Regions from separate parts of the Vagococcus sp. WN80Y genome, predicted to be linked through region 1. Evidence: riboswitches for the same ligand, from Rfam matches in the RefSeq annotation. Region 1 holds a riboswitch; the other holds the start of a gene.
The links. Region 1 has a riboswitch for thiamine pyrophosphate ahead of thiT (energy-coupled thiamine transporter ThiT). Riboswitches for the same ligand answer to the same signal wherever they lie in the genome.

Region 1 (5,736 bases):
CGAAAAGACACGTTCTATCACTTAAATAATTTGCCAATTAATTACTATGATCAGACCGCTCACGGCACTATTATCAGCCGTTTTACCAATGATTTAGATTTTGTTTCTGAGGCTTGCGTCGCGATTTTCAATACACTTTTTTCTGGCATGACGATCGTGGTCATCTCCTTATTATCCATGCTGATTCTCAGTCCGATTTTAACTATCGTCGTCTTGATTGCCACGCCATTGATATTTTTGGTCACATGGGTGGTGGCACACACTAGTCAAAAACGCTTCTCTGCCCAGCAAAAAATCGTCGGTGAGATCTCCGGCTTTGTCAATGAAGTTATTGGAAACCAAAAAATCGTTAAAGCCTTCCAACATGAAGAGGTCTCGCAAAAAACCTTCGATGCAATGAATAATAAACTATTAGTTGAAGGTCAAAAAGCTCAATTCGCTTCTTCTCTGACTAACCCACTCTCTCGATTTATCGACCACCTTGCTTACGTTTTTATCGGGCTAGTTGGCGGCTTGCTCGCGCTTAAAGGAACAGGCAATCTCAGTGTTGGAATGATCTCTAGCTTTACGATTTATTCAAGTCAATTTTCGAAACCTTTTATCGAATTATCAGGCATTACCACTCAAATTCAAACAGCTTTAGCAGGACTTGAACGAACGTTTGCGATTATTGATGAGCCGTCTGAAACACCAGACTCGCCGAACGCGTTAGGTTTAACCCAAGCTAAAGGGGCTATCAGCTTTAGGAATGTTTCCTTTTCTTACGTTCCTGACAAACCCTTGATTCAAGGGCTGAATTTGGAGGTACAGCCTGGTGAGACTGTTGCTATTGTCGGTAAAACTGGTGCTGGAAAGTCTACTTTAGTTAATTTATTGATGCGCTTCTATGATATTAATGAGGGCAGCATCGAAATTGACGGACAGTCAATTACAGCCTACACTCGCGATTCTTTGCGACAAGCTTTTGGCATGGTTCTACAGGATACATGGCTCTTCGATGGGTCGATTCGAGATAATCTCACCTTTGGACGACCAGAGGCTCGAGAGGAAGACATCATCGCAGCGACTCAGGCTGCCAATATTCATTCCTTTATCAAGAAATTGCCACAGGACTATGATACCGTTATTGGCAGTGCTGGCATCAAAATTTCCGATGGGCAGCGACAGCTTCTAACAATTGCTCGAACGATGATTTCTGAACCGCCTATGTTGATTCTTGACGAGGCCACTAGCTCTGTTGACACATTGACCGAGCAAACGATTCAAGCAGCTTTCCTAAAAATGATGACGGGTAAAACAAGCTTTGTCATTGCCCATCGCTTGTCCACAATCCGCGAGGCTGATACTATCCTCGTAATGGACAATGGTCAGATTGTCGAAATTGGTCGTCATGAAGACTTACTTAAAAAGCCAAACGGGTTTTATAGACAGCTCCATGAATCACAGTTTTCAGAAGAATAACCAAAAAGCCCTTTTCCGAAAATGGAAAAGGGCTTTTTACGGTATTATTTTACTTGATTTACTGGTGAAATTTTCTCACCGGCCATATACAGTTGCGGCATTTTAATGGCGATTGCAACAGCAATAATCGCGGTGACTGCTGCTGTTGCCAAGCCACTCGCCCCATTCATTACCAATGAGAAAAGCAAAGGACTCATGCCACCAAAGGCATAGGCTCCCCAAAATACAACGCCTGCGACAAAGTGCCAAAAATAACGAGCCACACTTCCAACTAAGGTGGCAGCAACAATAGAACCAAGTAACTGACTACGATTGCCAGTTTTAACTGCTTGAACGATTTTATCATGATACACGCCAGCAAATCCGGCAAAAGTAAAGGCCAGTAAATACTCAATCAAGACTTGAATGACACTTAAAAAATAGACTTGTCCTGTTAAAAAATGCAATAACCCCCAAATCAATCCAGCATATAGTCCAGGCATTGTGCCCCGACGCATCGCGTAGATCGTTAAGGGAATCATCCCTAATGAAACTGAAAAACTGCTACCTATTCCGATTGGAATCAATGAAAGTACGATAGCTAAAGCAGCAACTACTGCTCCTTCAATCCAAACTAATAAGCGTTTTGACGTCATAAAAAAACTCCTCCTTAAATTTGTATAGAACAAAGGCCATACAACAAAGGAGGAGTAGAATAATATATTCTGCTCCATCACAATCCCTACGTAAGTATCAACTCAATCAGGTTCGAAGGGTCCAAGCTTGCGCTTAATCTCAGCCTTTTCAGGCACCCCTTTGTGATGGTAAGTTCTATTTAGTTGTGTAATATCCCTATCACTCCCACATAATAACAGTGTTTTCATGATATGTCAAACGCTTGGAATTGCTTGTGGCAGTCGCTTTTTTTGAATGACTCTCGTTTTCCCCTACCTCTAAGCTTATTGCCAAAATCCCTGATGAACTTCCGCTATCGCTTCCTCAAGTTCTGGAAATGGCCCAATTACTGTGACCTCTTTTTGACCTCTAGCTAAAACATCTCGGCAAGGCAAATCGAAGGTTGGATTTTGTTCATCACTACCAGTTAAAGCTAATAGACGCTTTTCAGTCATACCATAGACAATCGTCCCTACATTTGACCAATAAATCGCTCCTGTACACATCGCACAAGGCTCAGCAGTTGTATAGAGAACACACTCTGCCAGAAAAGCTTTGCTATATCGTCTCGACGCTTCCTGAACTAACGTCGTTTCAGCATGACCCGTACAAACGTGCTCAGTCACCTCAATATTCTCTTGTTCTAAAATAATTTCTCCCTGATTATTAACTAATAAAGCTCCAAAAGGCGTATTACCATGCTTTCTAGCCTCTTTCGATAAGTCAATACAACGAGTTAAATACGGAATATGTTGAGTCATTTTACTTCCTCTTTTCATTTTCTCTGATTTGTTCGATACTTATCCATTATACAGTAACTCATCCCCTCAAAAAAGGCTTCAGCTAAATAGCCATATTACTATGCGAATATGGTAGACTGATGATAACCGTCTAACAAGGAGGAACAGCATGTCAATCGTATATGAAGTTAACAGCTTTATCTATCAAGGAGCAGGTGGCAATCCTGCCGGAGTCAAACTAGTAACAGAGACCGATAACCTGTCAGACCTAGAAATGCAAACTATTGCAGCCCGCTTAGGTTATGCAGAAACTATCTTTGTAGCGCCTATAAATCAAACCGAGTTTAACTGTCGCTATTTTACCCCCTTAGCTGAAGTTCCTTTGTGTGGTCATGCAACAATCGCGGCTTTTCATTTACTAAATCATCTGCAATTACTTGTAGAAAAATATCAAACCATCCATACTAAAGCGGGTTCTTTTGCGATATCTTTATCAGAGGATGGGACCATTTTTATGGAACAGCAATTGCCTGTTTTCTACGACTTACAACCAAACAACCAAGAGATTGCCAACTCTCTTGGTTTATCTGTGACAGATTTGTTAACGGAGCTCCCATTAACAATTGTTTCGACTGGCTTAAAAGACCTAATGATTCCTGTTAAGAACTCAACTATACTGCAAAATTTACAACCTGACTTCAAAAAAATCTCAGCTATTTCAAAGGAGCTAACTATTATTGGCTACCATGTCTTTACGCTACCAGAGGACAACCAGTTGCCAACCCTATGCCGCAATTTTGCTCCATCAGTTGGTATCGATGAAGAATACGCGACTGGAACTTCTAATGCAGCGCTCGCCTGCTACTTATTCAAGCATGTCAACCACACTAAACTTAGATATGACTTTAGACAAGGACGACAAACAGCTGATCAAACAGGAAAAATTTTAGCCGAACTGACGGTCATCGACCAAACCTTAAAACAAGTTTTCATTGGCGGACAAGCCGTCATCAAACAAGAAATTCAGCTACCATAAAAAGGCTATCAGACGGGTATTTCACCTCATCTGATAGCTTTTTTAAGTAATTATTTAAATAAATTGCTTCAACAAGAACGTGACTATCATTAACGCAACTAGTGTCATAACTACTGATGCCATCATCAGTAGCACTTTTTCACCTTTTCAATGCTCTTTATCTATTACGTGCTCTTGCGGTTCTTTATTTTCCATAAAGGCCGTAATTTCCGCATAGGTTTGAATGTTATGAGCCTTTTTAACCCTTTCTAGTTTAAAGGCACAGTAGAATAACCAAGCAACTGCTAATGCCATTAACAAGAAGCCATAGAAGCCAACTACTACAACTAACGAAGTTGCTAGCACCAGTGAAACCCATCCTCCAAACATTCCTAGACTGTACTTATTCATTTTACCTATTTCTAATTCATTTTTCATCATCTTCAAGTCTCCTTTAACTAATTCATCTAAAGAAATATCAAAGAGCTCACTCAGCATTAATAAACTACGAAGATCCGGATAACTTCGTCCTGTTTCCCAATTAAAGATAGTTTGACGAGAAACAAATACTTTTTCTGCCAATTCCTCTTGAGACCAGCCATACTTTTTATGATACTGTTTTAATTGATGCGTGATAGTCATTGATAACTTCCTTTCGATATCTTAACCATAGACTTTTTTATGATTCAGCACTAGCAAATCTCTTTATATTTTGCTAAAAAAAGATGATAAAAATAATAGTCATTCTTACAATACCCTAATTCCGCTCACTTTTCCAATTAAAATTAGGATACATGATTATCATCATTTTAGCAGATATCACACTTCACCTTAATTTCCCACCCAACCATTTCTCATCTGGTTGGTAACCTACCTTCTAGACTAAAACGGCTTTTTATCACACTTCATCAATTGCATATCGATATGCAAAATTTGACAGAAATTTTCAAAACATAACACTTAACATTTTTTTGATTTTTTTTATTATATTTTTGTAAAAAAAAAGTAGATTTTAATTTTGTCGACAAAAGAAAAATCTCACCATTTATTATTTGTGGAGGGATAACGATGAAAAAAAATACTTTAATAAGTGGCTTAGTTTTAGTGAGTGTGATGAGCGTTGCCGGGACCTTATCATATATCCAAGATAAAAAAGTAGCGGCCACAGAAACACCAAAAGAAACCATTATTAGCGAAGAAAAAGACATAGAGCCCCTGTTATCAGTGGACAAAAGGATTGGATTATCACTCAAGGCGATCCAATCAATGTTTTAGATGGGGTGACTGCAACTGACAATCGAGACAAGACGATTAAATTAAGTGCTAGCGACTTTCCTAAAGAAACTGTGGGAACCTATCGTGTCACTATTACTGCTGAAGACGGCTCTCATAATAAATCAACTAAAGAAATTAATGTACAGGTCAAGGCCGCTGACACAAGTGATAATCAACCAACTACGACTGACGCAACCGTTCCAGCTCCAGAGCCTGCAACAGAAGCCCCTGCTGAGACAGCCAGTGAGGAAATCTCTGTGCCAGAACCTACTAACCTATCTAGCCAACCCACATGGGCTCCGTTCACAATGTATGTTGGGGGAATGACGATTCCATATGTTAACGCGGGACAAGCAACTGGCCAAAGTGTCATTGACACTAATCCAGACGTCATCGCTACTTGGGGTGGCTCAGCTGTACAATCTGGAACTGATGGTGCAAATCCCCACTTTATTGGGCATAATCCAGGGATTTTTAATGTGCTGTTCTCCCTTGGTATTGGCGATCAACTCATTGTTACTGATGGTTCTGGCACACCAACCTACTATGTAGTCAACCAACTTCTCCAAGTTGACGATTATGCCGCTGACA
Region 2 (5,736 bases), on a different contig from region 1:
GACATCGTCATTAATAACAAACGGGATATCCCCCTGCTTACAGAGTCGTTGACACACTTTGGCTAATTTTTTGACCGCCATTGGGTCTTTCAAAGATCCTTGACCCTTTTCTCTCAATTGAAAACACGTAATGCCACTTTCAATTGCAGATTCTAACAAAGGGAGGAACTTTCCATCTGCCACATCCTGTGTTCCCGCAATAAAATAAACCTTTAAAGCACGCTGCCAGTTAATTGTTTGCTTCATTTTCCCTCTCCCTCCGACCATATGCCCAATGATTAGTTGGCCCTTGTCCATGACCAAGTTCCAAATCATCGCTTATCGCCGCATCTATAAACGCTTTACCAACTTCGACCGCTTCAAGAACTGATTTTCCTTTAGCTAGCTCCGCTGTAATACAGGCTGAATAGGTACAGCCAGTCCCATGAGTGTTTTTCGTCTCATATCTTGGGCCACTTAACCAGTGGCCACTCCCGTCTGCCAACAATAAATAGTCACGGGCCTCAGCAAGATTCAGTTGTGCATGTCCCCCTTTAATTAACACGTTTTTACTTCCCATCGTCTGGATATCACGAGCCACTTTTATCATATCTACTTCTGTTTCAATTGAATACTGAACTAATTCTTCCGCTTCAGGCAAATTGGGGGTAATTAACGTCGCCAATGGAACTAAAGACTCTTTCATCATTGTCATTGCTTGTTCTGCCATAAGTGACGCACCTCCTTTTGCAATCATCACCGGATCAACTACCAGAAGAACCTTTGGATAATCCAATAAAAACTCAGACACAGCTTTCATGTAAGTCTCATCAACTAGCATGCCAGTTTTGACTGCTCTCAAATCAAAATCGGAAAATACTGCATGAAGCTGTTCTTTAACAGCCTTTATGGGGGTAGGATAGACACCTGTCACACCTAAAGTATTTTGAACTGTTATTGCAACAATTACCGACGTCCCAAAGACCTGTCGTTCTTGAAATGTTTTAATATCCGCTTGAATTCCTGCACCACCACCACTATCAGAGCCAGCAATTGTACATGCTTGAGCTATTGTCATGATTCCATTTCCTCCCAGCTTGCTTTGATTAGAATTTGATCCTTTTCACTTAACAAATCCAATTGATTAATGAAATTCTCGTTAAAACTTCCAGGTAATTGTGTGTTATTGGCCGCTTTTTCCCCCGCAATCCCATAAACGATATGAGCTGCGACTGTTCCTTCAAAAGCATCCTGATGACTACCGATGAAGGCGCCACAAACCGCACTCAGCAAACAGCCCATCCCAGTAACACGAGTCATAAGCGAGTCGCCATTCGAGATACTGACTAACCGCTTACTATCACTGACCCAATCTGTTTCTCCACTAACAGCAACTACACACTCATTGACCAGTGCCACCTTTTCCGCCATTTTAGCTATTGAATAATCACCAGTACCACTATCAACACCACGAGCTTTCCATGGAACTTCAGCCAATTGCGCAATTTCACCAGCATTTCCACGAATTAACGTAATCGACAACTCTGCCAACAATTTTGTTACGACTTCACCACGGTATGGACTTGCACCAATTCCCACTGGATCCAATACAATTGGTATACCGTGTTCATTGGCCGCACGACCAGCTATCAGCATCGCTTCTAAAACAGGCGTCGTTATTGTACCAATATTTAAAACCAAACAACTAGCCTGCGGTGCAATAACAGCCACCTCTTCCTTAGCATAGGCCATTATCGGCGCAGCTCCTATTGCCAATAAGCCATTTGCAACATGATTAGCAACAACCTGGTTCGTCATATTATGAACCAAAGGGCTTTGCCTTCTCATTCTAGTCAATAAATCAAATTCGTTCATCAAATCTCTTCCTTTATGGATTATTTTGACTAGTCCCCCTTGAAAAATGTCCGCATAAAGAACCCAAAAAACCACTTTCTCGTATTCAGAAAGTGGGCATCTTAGGGTCTATTGTACCTAAATAACTAACTATATCGCTACTATTTATATAGCTAAAAAACAGTTAGTTAGCTGCCACATTTCCTCCGCTGGTATTAACCAGATCAGGTCTAAGGGTCAGGTAATTACCTATCTCAGCTCGCTGATAGTCGTAGATTACTTTCAGCCTCGCCCCCCTAGTGGTTGAACTATTCAATTACCTTCACAATAGCACGAAGTCAGATGGCATGCAAGCGATTTAACTAGATTAGCAGTCCCTTTTATCAAACAAAAAAAGACCCTAAACAGGTCTAAGAGGCTTCAAATTGCAATAACCATTAACTCATTATGAATGCAAGCCACTCTTAAACTACCTAACTTGCATCCTTATAAATGTTTTAATTGACCACCACAGCGGCAACTATATTTACGTATGTTAATTCGACGTTTGCGTAAAATCAAATTATGACATTTACAACATTCGTATTGGTGATAATTTTCTGGCTTCTGTTCTTCTAATGGTTTAACAAATCGACTTCCACCAGTTTTTTTCAATAAATTTTTAAAATCCGCATCCCGATGCTGAAAGCCCCGCCCTTCAAGATGAAGGTGATAATGACATAATTCATGCTTAATTACATTAATCAATTCTTCCATGCCATATCGTTCGTAAACTCTTGGATTAAAATCCAAATTATGGGTATTTAAATGATACCTTCCACCCGTTGTTCGCAACCGACTATTTAAAAAAGCACGATGCTTAAATGGTCGATCGAATTCATTGGTGGAGATTAACTCCACCAATTCTTGCAAACGGTCATCAGTTAATTCTTCGATATCATCTATCTCTTCAAGATAATCGAACTCCTCGTACAGTGCATGACTGAAAACCATCAATACCCTTCTATCCTTTCTCTTTGGCTGGTCCCAACATATTTAAAGCAATTCGCCCTTTGCGAAGGTCAACCTCGTCAACCCAAACTGTGACAACATCTCCAACTGCTACAACGTCTGTCGGATGTTTAACAAATTTATTACTTAACTTTGAAATGTGAACCATCCCATCTTGCTTCACTCCAATATCCACAAAAGCTCCAAAATCAACTACGTTGCGAACCGTCCCTTGAAGCTCCATTCCTGGTTTTAAATCCTCCATGCTTAACACATCTTGTCTCAGCAGTGGAGCCGGCATTTCATCACGCAAATCGCGTCCCGGTTGAATCAATCCAGCAATAATATCCGTCAACGTTTCTTTCCCAACCTCTAATTGAGCCGCAGCTTGATTCGTATTAAGATGTTCTAACGCTACCTTGGCATCAGCTGTTCCTAGTTCCTTCGCCCCAACCTTAGCCTCTGCTAAAACTGTTTTTGCTACTCCATAGCTCTCTGGGTGAATACCTGTATTATCCAAAATATTTTTACTTTCAGGAATTCGCAAGAAACCAATTGCCTGCTCATACGCTTTAGGTCCCAAACGAGGCACCTTTTTTAGTTGCGGTCGACTAGTGAATGCACCGTTCTCTTCGCGATAACTGACAATATTTTGAGCGGTTGTTTTATTTAAACCAGAAACATGCTGCAGTAAAGCTGGACTCGCAGTATTAACTGTCACACCCACTTGGTTAACCGCCGTTTCAACCACAAAATCTAATTGTTCAGCTAAATGTTTCTGAGATACATCATGTTGATATTGACCAACTCCAACTGCTTTTGGATCAATCTTAACAAGCTCCGCTAAGGGATCTTGTAAACGACGAGCAATACTGACAGCACTTCGCTCCTCTACCTGCAAATGAGGAAATTCTTGACGCGCAATATCACTGGCTGAATAAACAGATGCTCCAGCTTCATTAACAATCACATAATAAACCTCTCGCTTAATCTGACGAAGTTGTTCAGACACGAAAAGCTCTGATTCTCGACTAGCAGTTCCATTTCCAATCGCCACCATCTCGACTTGATACGTTTCAATCAAATGATTGAAATCAATAGCGGCTTGTTTACGCTTGGCCTCATTGGCTGGCTTGTGAGGATAAATCACTTGAATACCTAAGACTTTTCCAGTCTCATCAACAATCGCTAACTTACAGCCTGTGCGGTACGCTGGATCAAATCCCAAAACGACCTTTCCCTTTAACGGCGATTGTAATAATAGATTACGTAAGTTCTCACCGAAAATGGAAATAGCTTGTTCATCTGCTTTCTCAGTCAATTCATTGCGAATTTCCCGCTCAATTGCCGGGCCAATGAATCGTTTATAGCTATCTTTATAAGCTTCAATAACAATCTGACTTGTAATCGATCCCTGATTATTCCCAACAATTTGCCGATCTAAATAAGTCAGTATCTTATCTTCTTCAACCACTATTGCTACTTTTAAAATGTCTTCTTTTTCGCCACGATTAGTCGCCAAAACACGATGAGAGACAATTCTACTAACTGGTTCAGCATAATCATAATACATTTCAAATACTGATTTCTCATCTTTTTCTTTATCTTTAACAGTGCTAACAAGCTGACCATTTTTTTGAGTAAACTCACGAATCCAAGTACGATATTTAGGCTCATCCCCTACCATCTCAGCAATAATTTCATGAGCTCCTGCTAAAACATCTTCAACAATCATTAACTCTTGCTCTTCATTTAGATAGTTAGCTGCCTCATTTTGAATTTCCCCATTCATCGGAAACGTCAACAACCACATCGCAAAAGGCTCAAGTCCTCTTTCCTTAGCAATAGTCGCTTTCGTCCGACGTTTTTGCTTGTAAGGACGATATAAATCTTCTACTTGCTGCATTTTACTTGCCGATTGAATTGCCGACGAAAGCTCTGGTGTCAATTTATCTTGTTCGCCTATTAAACGTAAAACCTCTTCTTTACGTTTTTCTAGATTAAGTAAGTAAGTATAGCGCTCATCTATTTCACGGATTTGTACCTCATCTAAACTACCCGTCATTTCTTTTCGGTAACGAGCAATAAAAGGAACTGTATTCCCTTCACTTAAAAGTGACAGAACAGTTCGAATCTGCTTCGGACTAAATTCTTTAAGCTCTGCTTGTAATAAATCTAAAATCTGTTTATTTAATCCTTCATCCATTAACATTGACTCCCTCGTTTAATCATACTGTCCTATTTTAGCACACTTTCACCCACAATTTCCATTAAGTAGCTAAAATAATCTCTCGCAAATGGGATTTTATCCCCCAATAATGATAAATACCCCCACTTTTTGATCATTCTGCTCACTTAGCTCAAAAATCAGGTTGCCAAGGACCATTCATATTTTGAATTTCAATATCTTGAACAATACCTTTTTGATTAAAAATGACACCATGAATTGAACCACCATAAACCCCACCACCGTCAATTCCAATTTTACTATCAGATAGCCAGAGATCAGTAGTTTGATTGTCACCATGTAAAAACGGAGTAATCGTATGACCAAAGACAATAATTTTCCCTGACGTATTCTTGCCTCGATGAAAGTCTTCTCTTATCCAAACAAAATCTCGCGCACTCGTCTGATGCCAGTCCTCCTTTGACAAATCAATCCCAGCATGAACAAACAGGTAGTTATGCCACTCATAATACAGGGGCAGTGTTTCTAGAAAACTAATTAACTCCTCATGATAGCTTTGAATTAAAATACTCATTTCAAGAGGGGAGTATTCTTCAGTTGCTCCTGAGTGAATCAAACTGTTTAGAGTCGTACTACCGCCATTAAGAATGTAGTTATCATAACGTTCTTCTGGTTCTTTTAAAAAATTAAGCAATATCTCCTCGTGATTTCCTCTTAAATAAACC

Region 2: linked by a shared signal. The riboswitch ahead of thiM (hydroxyethylthiazole kinase) and the one ahead of thiT (energy-coupled thiamine transporter ThiT) in region 1 are both predicted to bind thiamine pyrophosphate.

The regions. Positions count from the first base shown of each region.
Region 1 covers NZ_JCAQHY010000170.1:30,708-36,443, forward strand. Annotated here, with positions in the region: gene AC5KOD_RS17865 (ABC transporter ATP-binding protein) at 1-1,461, shown strand, start outside; gene thiT (energy-coupled thiamine transporter ThiT) at 1,506-2,096, opposite strand; TPP riboswitch at 2,163-2,266, opposite strand; gene AC5KOD_RS17875 (nucleoside deaminase) at 2,400-2,876, opposite strand; gene AC5KOD_RS17880 (PhzF family phenazine biosynthesis protein) at 3,025-3,891, shown strand; gene AC5KOD_RS17885 (helix-turn-helix transcriptional regulator) at 4,039-4,512, opposite strand; gene AC5KOD_RS17890 (hypothetical protein) at 4,939-5,145, shown strand; gene AC5KOD_RS17895 (sortase domain-containing protein) at 5,151-5,736, shown strand, end outside.
Region 2 covers NZ_JCAQHY010000007.1:23,403-29,138, forward strand. Annotated here, with positions in the region: gene thiE (thiamine phosphate synthase) at 1-246, opposite strand, end outside; gene thiD (bifunctional hydroxymethylpyrimidine kinase/phosphomethylpyrimidine kinase) at 230-1,057, opposite strand; gene thiM (hydroxyethylthiazole kinase) at 1,054-1,854, opposite strand; TPP riboswitch at 2,017-2,141, opposite strand; gene AC5KOD_RS01660 (SprT family protein) at 2,320-2,826, opposite strand; gene AC5KOD_RS01665 (Tex family protein) at 2,837-5,029, opposite strand; gene AC5KOD_RS01670 (metallophosphoesterase) at 5,184-5,736, opposite strand, start outside.